2 regions of the Solwaraspora sp. WMMD406 genome follow, and region 2 is predicted to be linked to the other one. Evidence: riboswitches for the same ligand, from Rfam matches in the RefSeq annotation. Region 2 holds a riboswitch; the other holds the start of a gene.
What was found. Region 2 has a riboswitch for cobalamin ahead of O7632_RS04110 (ABC transporter substrate-binding protein). Riboswitches for the same ligand answer to the same signal wherever they lie in the genome.
Positions count from the first base shown of each region.

Region 1 (4,494 bases), 3.0 Mb from region 2:
ATGGTGGTGGCTGCGGTACGGGACGTACTGGTGCCACGCCAGGAGACGGGCTGGTCGACGCCGTCCTGTTCTTGGAGAACGACCAGCCCTCGAAACTGCCCGGCGGAGGTTTGCGCGCTGTCACACCGCGTTGGCTGTAGGTCCACGCGCCGCCGTTGGAGGCGTGCCAGTAGGACCAGTACGCGTTCGCCGGTGGGGTGTCGACACACGGTTCCTCGGCGACCGTCGGCTTGCCCTCGATCCGGCAGACGAACGATTCGCCCCAACGTGCGGTGCCGGTGATCGAGATCCCGGCGTTCTTCAAGGCCGCGTGACCGGTGGCTTGATCGCCGACGGCGCAGCGGACGATCGTCGGACCGCCCAGTTCCTGAAAGTCGACGACGACGGTGACTCCGTTGTCGTCCGGGCAGAATCCCGACCGACCGACGGCGGTCGCCGGATCCGCCGGTGCCACGGCCGTACCGGCGGTGAGGAGCACCACGGTGAGCAGTCGGACCGCCCGCCCCCCGGCCACTGTGCTCCGGGCCGACACCGCAGGCGTCGTGGTCACGGCCGGGCCTTGCGGCGGCGGGACGCCAGGATCAGACCGACTCCGGCGAGGACCGTCATGCCGCCGACGAGGCCGTACGCCGCGATCGGGGAACCGGTGGTGGGAAGTCGCCCACCGGTGGGCGGCGCGGTCGTCGCCGGTGCCGTGGTCGGGCCGGCGGTGGTCGTCGGCGACGGTGCCGTGGGGCTGGTACTCGGAGTCGGGGTGCCGCTCGGCGATCCGGTGGGTGACGCTGTCGGTGACGTCGTCGGCGTCGGCGACGTGGTCGGGTCCGCTGTCGGTGACGGTGACGTGGTCGGAGTAGCCGTCGGGGTCGGGGTGCCGGAGCCGATCTGTCCGAACGGCACCTGCGCCAGGCCGAGGACGGCCTGGGCACTGGCCCGGCGCCACTGGTCCAGTTCGAACTCGCCGATGCCGTTCGCGGCGGCCGCGACGAGTGCGTCCGGCGTGTACGCGATCGCGCCGACGTGGGCCGAGGCGGCCCCGGCGTTGCCGGCGGTGATCTGCTGTGCGGCGACGAACGCGGCGGCCCGACCGGCGGCGGCGGACTCACCGGCCGCCGCCAGGGCCTGCCCGGCCAGACCGGTGCTGTTGGTGTTGGGATAGGCGGTGAACCCGGAACCGCTGAAGGAGCCGTCGGCGGCCTGCACCGACAGCAACCACGACGTGGCGGCGGCCACCGGTTCGCTGGTGCCACTGGCTCCGGCGTCGGCGGCCGCGAGCAGCGCCTGGACCGCCATCGCCGTAGCATCGACCTCCATGTTCTGCTCGGTCGCCGGATCCGCCGCGCAGGAGGTGCCGGCGGCGCCCGGGTAGAGCCGGAACCCGCCGCCGGGACACTGCTGCCTGAGTAGGAAATCGACCATCGGCTGCGGTACGCCGCCGGATCGGGCCAGCCCGGTCACCGCCAACGACTGGCCGAACAGGTTCGACCCGGCGGTGGTGTCGAGGTTGACGTCGTACAGCCACCCTGCCTTGGCGCCCTGGTCAGCGCCGTAGATCAAGTCCAGGGTGCGCTGACGCCAGTCGTACCCGCCGAAGTCGGTGGGGTCGGCGCCGGTGACGACAGCCGCGAGAAGAACCTTCGCCGTCGAACCGCCGGTCACGAAATCGCCCGTCTCCGTGCGGATCGCGGCGTAGCCGTCGGCGTCGACGGCGAGTGCCTCGGTGACGGCCACGGCCGCCTCGGGTTCGGCGCCGGCGGCCCGCAACGCGAACAGCGCGTCGATGGTCAGCCCCCAGTCGGTGCCGACGAAGCCGGGTAGGCCGCCGTCGACGAGCTGACCCGCCAGCCAGCGGGAGCCGGCCTGGGCGGCGTCTGGGTTGGCCGCCGCCGGTAGGGCAGCCCATCGCAGGGCGGGTCCGGCGGACGACATGAGGCCGACCCCGGTGCCGGCCGCGATCAAGGCCAAGGCGGCGAGGGCCGGCAGGATCCGGCTGAGGGAGCCACGAACCATGGAGAAGACCTTTCGGAGCGGTGACCGAAACCGCATCCGCCCGGCCGCACGCGACCATGGCCGACCCGGGCTCGATCCGTAGACCACGACGTTCTGAGCCGCTCACTCCACAGTCGGGCATTCCGGCTCGCGCACCAGTACTGATGGGACACACCGGCGCGCATACGGTTGCGGGTCAGCGCCGGCCTCGCACCGGCTTCCCCCGCCTGGGAGCACATTCAGTTGTGACGAGCCGCTACCGAGTATGTCAGACGCGCCGACGCACCCGTCCGCACCGGACGTCGACGGCGGCGGCCAATCGGTTCGAATAGCGGATCTGGTCAGCGGTTGACAGCCACCTCGTCGGTGATCCCCGCCACGGAAGCCACCTCGATCGCGTTCTGGCCGTTGACGACCTGAACGAGCCGTGCCCACACTGTCCGCAGCAGATCCGTTCCTGAACGTCGATGGGGGAAGTCCGGTCGGAAGCCGGCGCTGGCCCGCAACGGTAGGCGGCGAACACCTCGCCGCGAGCCCGAGTACCCATCGACGTACAGCTGCAGAGTTCCTCACCCGTCGTGGCCCACGGGTCGGAGCCGCCCGGTCCGCCTGGGCTGCCTCGACGCCCGGGGCCGGAAAGGCGCCGCCCGATGGCCGTTCACCGCCACCGCGACCGTTTCCGACTCGTCACCACCGTTGTGCTCACCGTACTGGCGCTGACCGTGACCGCGGCCGTGCCGGCCGCCGCCACCCCACCGCAGACCCACCACCGCGTCGACGCGGCCGCCGGCTGGCTCGCCCGGCAGATGGTCGACGGGGAGCGCTTCGAAGTCGTCTTCGGCGGCGTCGCCTACCCCGATCAGGGCCTCACCATTGACGCGATCTTCACCTTCGCCGCCGCGAAGGAGGCCGACACCTACGCGACCAACGCCACCGCCTGGCTCGCCGAACCGGCGGTGATCACCGGGTACATCGGGGACGGCACGGAGGCGTACGCGGGCGCCACCGCCAAGCTCGCGCTCGGTGTGCAGGTCCGCGGCCTCGATCCGACGTCGTTCGGCGGTGTCGACCTGTTCGCCCGGCTCACCGGACTGATGGCACCCTCGGGCCGGTTCTCCGACCAGTCCGCGTTCGGCGACTACAGCAACATGTTCAGCCAGTCGTTCGCCGTCATCGCCCTGGACCGGGCCGGTGGCGCACCAGCACAGGCCGTGTCGTTCCTGGCCGACAGCCAGTGCCCGGACGGCGGGTTCCCGCTCCAGTTCGCCCAGGCCACCTGCAGCAGCGACGTCGACGCCACCGCGATGGCCGTTCAGGCACTGGTGGCGGCCGGCGAGTGGCACGAGGCCCAGACAGCGGCACAGTGGTTGATCTCCGTACAGGCCACCGACGGGTCCTTCAGCGCCGGCGGCGTGGCCAACGCCAACAGCACCGGCCTGGCCGCCCAGGCGCTGGCGGCGTCCGGACGGCTGCTGGCCTGGTGGCAGGCCCGCCAGTTCCTGCTCGGCCTGCAGGTCGACTGCGCCGGAAGCGCTGCCGACCGGGGGGCGATCGCCTACACCACCTCCGGGTTCGACCCCACCACCGCGCCCCGGGCCACCGCCCAGGCCGTACCCGGACTGGCCGCCGCCAGCCTCGTCACCCTGTCGGCCAACGGTTCCCGACCGGACGCACCGACCCTGGCCTGCGGCTAGGCCCGTCAGGCCGCGGCACCCCGCCCACGGAGGAAACATGACAACACTGATCCGCCGCCGTATCGCGGCACTCGCCACCATCGTCATGGTGGCGGCCGGTCTGGTCGCGGTCGACCCCCTGACCCGGCCGGCGCACGCCGCCGCCTGTGCACCCGGAACCGGCGTCACCGTGGTCGTCGACTTCACCGCCTTCGGCCTCGGCGTCCAGACCAACTGCTACCTCGGTGACCCACCCACCGGCCTCGCCGCTCTGCAGGGCGCGGGCTTCACGCCGACCGGAACGGTGCGGTGGGGCCTGGCGTTCGTCTGCCGGATCGACGGGCTGCCCACCGCAGCCACCGAACCATGTGTCAACACCCCGCCGGTCAACGCCTACTGGTCGTACTGGCACGCCACGCCCGGCGGTACCTGGAACTACAGCAGCCTCGGCGCGGGCAGCTACAACCCGGCCGTCGGCACCGTCGAGGGCTGGCGCTTCGGCTCCGGCCAGGCGCCGTCGATCACCCCGCCCTGATCACCCGACTCGCGTACCCGGCACAAGGTGAGACCGTCGAAGGCGGGCACCATGCCGCAGTCCACGCGGGGGTCCACCGCGATCTTGCGGTTCAGGCGGTCGAGAGCGCGGTACTGCGGTCGCATCCGCTCGTACTCGGGATCGTCGGTGGGCGCCTCCGGATCGACCACACGTCCGAAATGGAGAGTGTTGTCGACGATGACGAGCGCGCCCGGCCTGGCCAGCCGCAACGCGGCCTCGTAGTAGTGGTCGTACCGTTCCTTGTCGGCATCGATGAAGATCAGGTCGAACGGATCCGTC
Region 1 is NZ_JARUBF010000001.1:3,892,779-3,897,272, reverse strand. Features, by position in the region: gene O7632_RS17140 (hypothetical protein) at 1-514, opposite strand, end outside; gene O7632_RS17135 (prenyltransferase/squalene oxidase repeat-containing protein) at 547-2,007, opposite strand; cobalamin riboswitch at 2,102-2,258, opposite strand; cobalamin riboswitch at 2,417-2,552, shown strand; gene O7632_RS17130 (prenyltransferase/squalene oxidase repeat-containing protein) at 2,637-3,680, shown strand; gene O7632_RS17125 (hypothetical protein) at 3,718-4,194, shown strand; gene O7632_RS17120 (class I SAM-dependent methyltransferase) at 4,119-4,494, opposite strand, start outside.
Region 1: it holds a riboswitch for cobalamin, as region 2 does, so the genes downstream of both, O7632_RS17135 (prenyltransferase/squalene oxidase repeat-containing protein) here and O7632_RS04110 (ABC transporter substrate-binding protein) in region 2, are expected to answer to the same signal.

Region 2 (4,494 bases):
GACGCTCACATTGATCTTGAGCAGTCGATGACGCGGTGGCGCCTCGACCGACGACGTTCATCGGATGTCCGCAGCTCGGTGGGGCGGCGCAGGGTCAACGACTGGAAGCGGCAGTCGCCGTGGCCCGTCCAGGGCGTGGAAGTCGACGAGGTCGAACACGTTGGTGGCGTACCGCCGGATCTGCTCGTCGGTACGCAGCGAGAAGAACCGGGGCGGGTCGTGGTCGTCCCAGTCCGCGACGCCCTCGGTGCCGTCAACCTGGCGTCGATGCCTTTCGCGCGGCAGGCGACGACCATCGCCGCAGTGAGGTCGCTGGCCACCGTCACGAGTTGCGGATCTCCCTGCGAAATGTCTGGTACGAGAAGTATCCCGATCGTGTGATGATCAGCTTGGCATGGAACTTAGCGTAATGGATATTGATATGACCATGTGACAGGTGGTGCAGTTGTGCTCACTAGCGGGATCCTCCCCACCCCCAGGAGGTCTACATGCGATTCCGCCCCTCGACTTCGACAGCCACCTCGATGCGAAGGACGATCGTCCTGGCCATCGCTGGTGTCGTCGGGATCTTCGCCATCGTCACCGGCCCGGTGTCGGCCGATCCCAAACCGACAGGTGTCGACCGCGACTCGATCGCCGGCCCGTACCGGGTGCTCGGGCCGAAGACCTTCGCCGACCGCGACGCGGTGGCCAAGACCGGTGCCGCGATCGACTACATCGAGCACGGCGTCCTCAACATCACCGCGACCCGTGCCGAGATCAGGGCGATCGAGGCGCTCGGCTTCGAGGTCGAAGCGGTCCGCGCCCCGGCCCGTGACACCGGCGACGTGGGCACGATGGACTTCCCGCCCTCGGACTCGGCCTACCACAACTACGCCGAGATGACCGCCGCCGTGAACAAGGTCGTCGCGGACCATCCGACCATCGCCCGCAAGATCAGCATTGGTACGTCGTACGAGGGCCGGGACCTGATGGCGGTCAAGATCTCCGACAACGTCGCCACCGACGAGAACGAACCGGAGATCCTGTTCAACTCACAGCAGCACGCCCGTGAGCACCTCACCGTCGAGATGGCGATCTACCTGCTCAACCTGTTCACCGACAGCTACGGCAGCGACTCCCGGATCACCAACATCGTCAACAACCGGGAACTGTGGATCATCCCGAGCGTCAACCCGGACGGCAGCGAGTACGACATCGCCACCGGCTCCTACCGGTCCTGGCGCAAGAACCGGCAGCCGAACAGCGGCGCCCTGGCGGTCGGCACCGACCTCAACCGCAACTGGGGCTACCTGTGGGGCTGCTGCGGCGGCTCGTCCGGCTCCCCGTCGTCGGACACCTACCGCGGTCCGTCGGCGTTCTCCGCGCCGGAGACCCAGGCGCTGCGCAACTTCGTCAACAGCCGGGTCGTCGGCGGCACCCAGCAGATCAAGGCCAACATCGACTTCCACTCCTACTCGGAGCTGGTGCTCTGGCCGTTCGGCTGGACCACCGCCAACACCCCCAGCGGAATGACCGCCGACCAGTACAACACCTTCGCCACCATCGGCGGCCAGATGGCCGCCACCAACGGCTACACCCCCGAACAGGCGTCCGACCTCTACATCACCGACGGCAGCAGCATCGACTGGATGTGGGCCGAACACGACATCTGGGCGTACACCTTCGAGCTGTACCCCGGCTCGTCCGGTGGCGGTGGCTTCTACCCGCCCGACGAGGTGATCCCGACGCAGACCGCCCGTAACCGGGAGGCCGTGCTGATCCTCAGCGAGTACGCCGACTGCCCGTACCGGGCGATCGGCAAGGAGAGCCAGTACTGCGGCGGCGGCCCGGTCGACCCGCCGGGCACCACCGTCTGGTCGGACACCTTCGAGACCGCGACCGGCTGGACCACCAACCCCAGCGGTACGGACACCGCCAGCACCGGGCAGTGGGAGCGGGGCGCGGCCCAGGCCACCAGCTCCGGCGGGGCGCTGCAACTCACCCCGTACCAGGGCAGCAACAGCCTGGTCACCGGCCGGCTGGCCGGTTCGTCGGCCGGTGCGTACGACATCGACGGCGGAGTGACCACCGCCCAGTCGCCGGCGATCAGCCTGCCGTCGAGCGGCACGTTGACCCTGTCGCTGGCCTGGTACCTGGCGCATCTCAACAACTCGTCGTCGGCGGACTACTTCCGGGTCAGTGTGGTGCACAGCGGTGGCACGACCACCCTGTTCAACCAGGCCGGCGCGGCCAGCAACCGCTACGGCTCGTGGTCGACCGGCAGCTACAACCTGACCCCGTACGCGGGTCAGTCGGTGCGCATCGTCGTCCAGGCGGCGGACGCCTCCACCGCCAGCCTGGTCGAGGCCGCCATCGACAACGTGACGATCACCCGGTCCTGATCCACCACGTTCGCGTCGACACCGATGATCGGGCGGGTCGCGGTGCGGTGTACGTCACCGTACGGCGGCCCGCCCGCTGTCGCGGTTAAGGCAGCTCACCGGTGGTGGGTTACGGTGCTACCCGACCACCCCGCAGCGAAGCCGGTGCGAATCCGGCGCTGTCCCGCAACTGTGATGCCCCGACCTGTCGGGGTGAGCCAGGTCGCCTGCGGAGCGGTCGCGAACCGCGCTCTCGAGGAAGGGCGCCTCGCCACGTGGCCGGGTCAGCAGCACGGACTCCGACCTGTCGGCGAAGCACCAGCCCTCGACCGACAGGAGGACCAGATGAGCAGACCCCGTTGGCGGACCGCCGCCATGACCCGTACCGATGCCCGAACCGCCGCCCGGACCGGACTACGCGCCGCCGCGATCGCCGCCGCGCTGGCCCTCACCGTCGCTGGCTGCGGCGGCGGCGCGACCGATGACGAACCGCAGGCCGAGTCGAGTCCGAGCGTCGCCGCCGGTTTTCCGGTGACGGTCGGCGAACTCACCCTGGACGAACGGCCGGAACGGATCGTGGCGCTGTCGCCGACCGCGACCGAGATGCTGTTCGCCATCGGCGCGGGCGACCAGGTCGTCGCCGTCGACGACAACTCCAACCATCCGGCGGGCGTACCCACCACCGACCTGTCCGGGTTCACCCCCAACGCCGAGGCGATCGCCACCTACGAACCGGACCTGGTGGTGCTCTCCGGTGACACCAACGGCGTGGTGGCCGGCCTGACCCGGTTGACCATCCCGGTCTACCTGGCGTCGGCGGCGGTGACCCTGGACGACACGTACCGCCAGATCAGTGAACTCGGTGCGCTGACCGGGCAGGTCGACGCGGCGAACGACCTGGTCGAGGGCATGCGTACGGAGATCGACAAGCTGGTCGCGGACGCGCCGAAACCCGCCGAACCGCTCTCCTACTACTACGAACTCGATCCGACGTTCTACACGGTGACCAGTGAGACCTTCATCGGTGCGCTGTTCGACATGGTCGGGCTGGTCAACATCGCCGACCCGGCGGACGCCGACGGGGCGGCCGGCGGCTACCCCCAACTGTCGGCCGAAGCGGTGATCGACGCCGACCCGGATCTGATCTTCCTCGCCGACACCAAGTGCTGCCAGCAGACCGCCGAGACGGTCGCCGACCGGGCCGGCTGGTCGACGATCACGGCCGTCCGCGACGGACAGGTCGTCGAACTCGACGACGACATCGCCTCGCGGTGGGGTCCACGCGTGGTCGACCTGGTACGCGCGATCGTCGACGCCGTCGACGCGGCCGCCTCCTGAGGTGACGTCCGCCGGAACCGGCCAGGCCGGGGCGATGGTGCCGCGTCGTCACCGCCCCGGCCTGACGGCGGGCTGGTTCGCCGGCGCGCTGCTCGCCGTCGTGCTGGCCGTGGTCGCCGGGCTGGCCTTCGGGCCGGCCAGCCTGCCGCCGGTGCGGGTCGCCGCCGAACTGCTCAACCTCCTGCCCGGTGCGCAGGTCGACAGCGGACTGAGCGAGCGGCAGATCGCCATCGTCACCCAGCTGCGACTGCCCCGGGTCGTGCTGGCATTGCTTGTCGGCGGCATGCTGGCGTTGGCCGGCGGCTGCTACCAGGGGGTGTTCCGCAACCCGCTGGCCGACCCGCACCTGCTCGGCGTGGCAGCCGGTGCCGGCCTGGCGGTCACCGCCGTGATCGCGCTGCGACCCGGCAGCGGGGTGCTGACCGGGCTGCCGGTGACGGTGCCACTGGCCGCCTTCGTCGGCGCGATCGGCGCCGTCGCCCTGACCTACCTGCTCGGCGCGGCCGGCGGCCGAGACCGGTCCACCGCGACGCTGATCCTCGCCGGGGTCGCCGTGTCGGCGTTCCTCGCCGCCGGGCAGACCTACCTGCTGCAACGCAACGTGGACACCATCCGCGAGGTCTACTCCTGGCTGCTCGGTCGGCTCGCCACCGACGGCTGGCACGAGGTCCGGCTGATTCTGCCGTACGCGGTGCTCGCCGGCCTGGTGGTGCTGGTCCACGGCCGGGAGCTCGACGTGCTGTCGGTCGGCGACGACGAGGCGGCCAGCCTCGGCCTGCACCCCCAACGGTCC
Region 2 is NZ_JARUBF010000001.1:914,402-918,895, forward strand. Features, by position in the region: partial or broken gene O7632_RS04100 (SAM-dependent methyltransferase) at 81-255, opposite strand; gene O7632_RS04105 (M14 family zinc carboxypeptidase) at 525-2,384, shown strand; adenosylcobalamin (AdoCbl) riboswitch at 2,494-2,633, shown strand; gene O7632_RS04110 (ABC transporter substrate-binding protein) at 2,739-3,701, shown strand; gene O7632_RS04115 (iron ABC transporter permease) at 3,736-4,494, shown strand, end outside.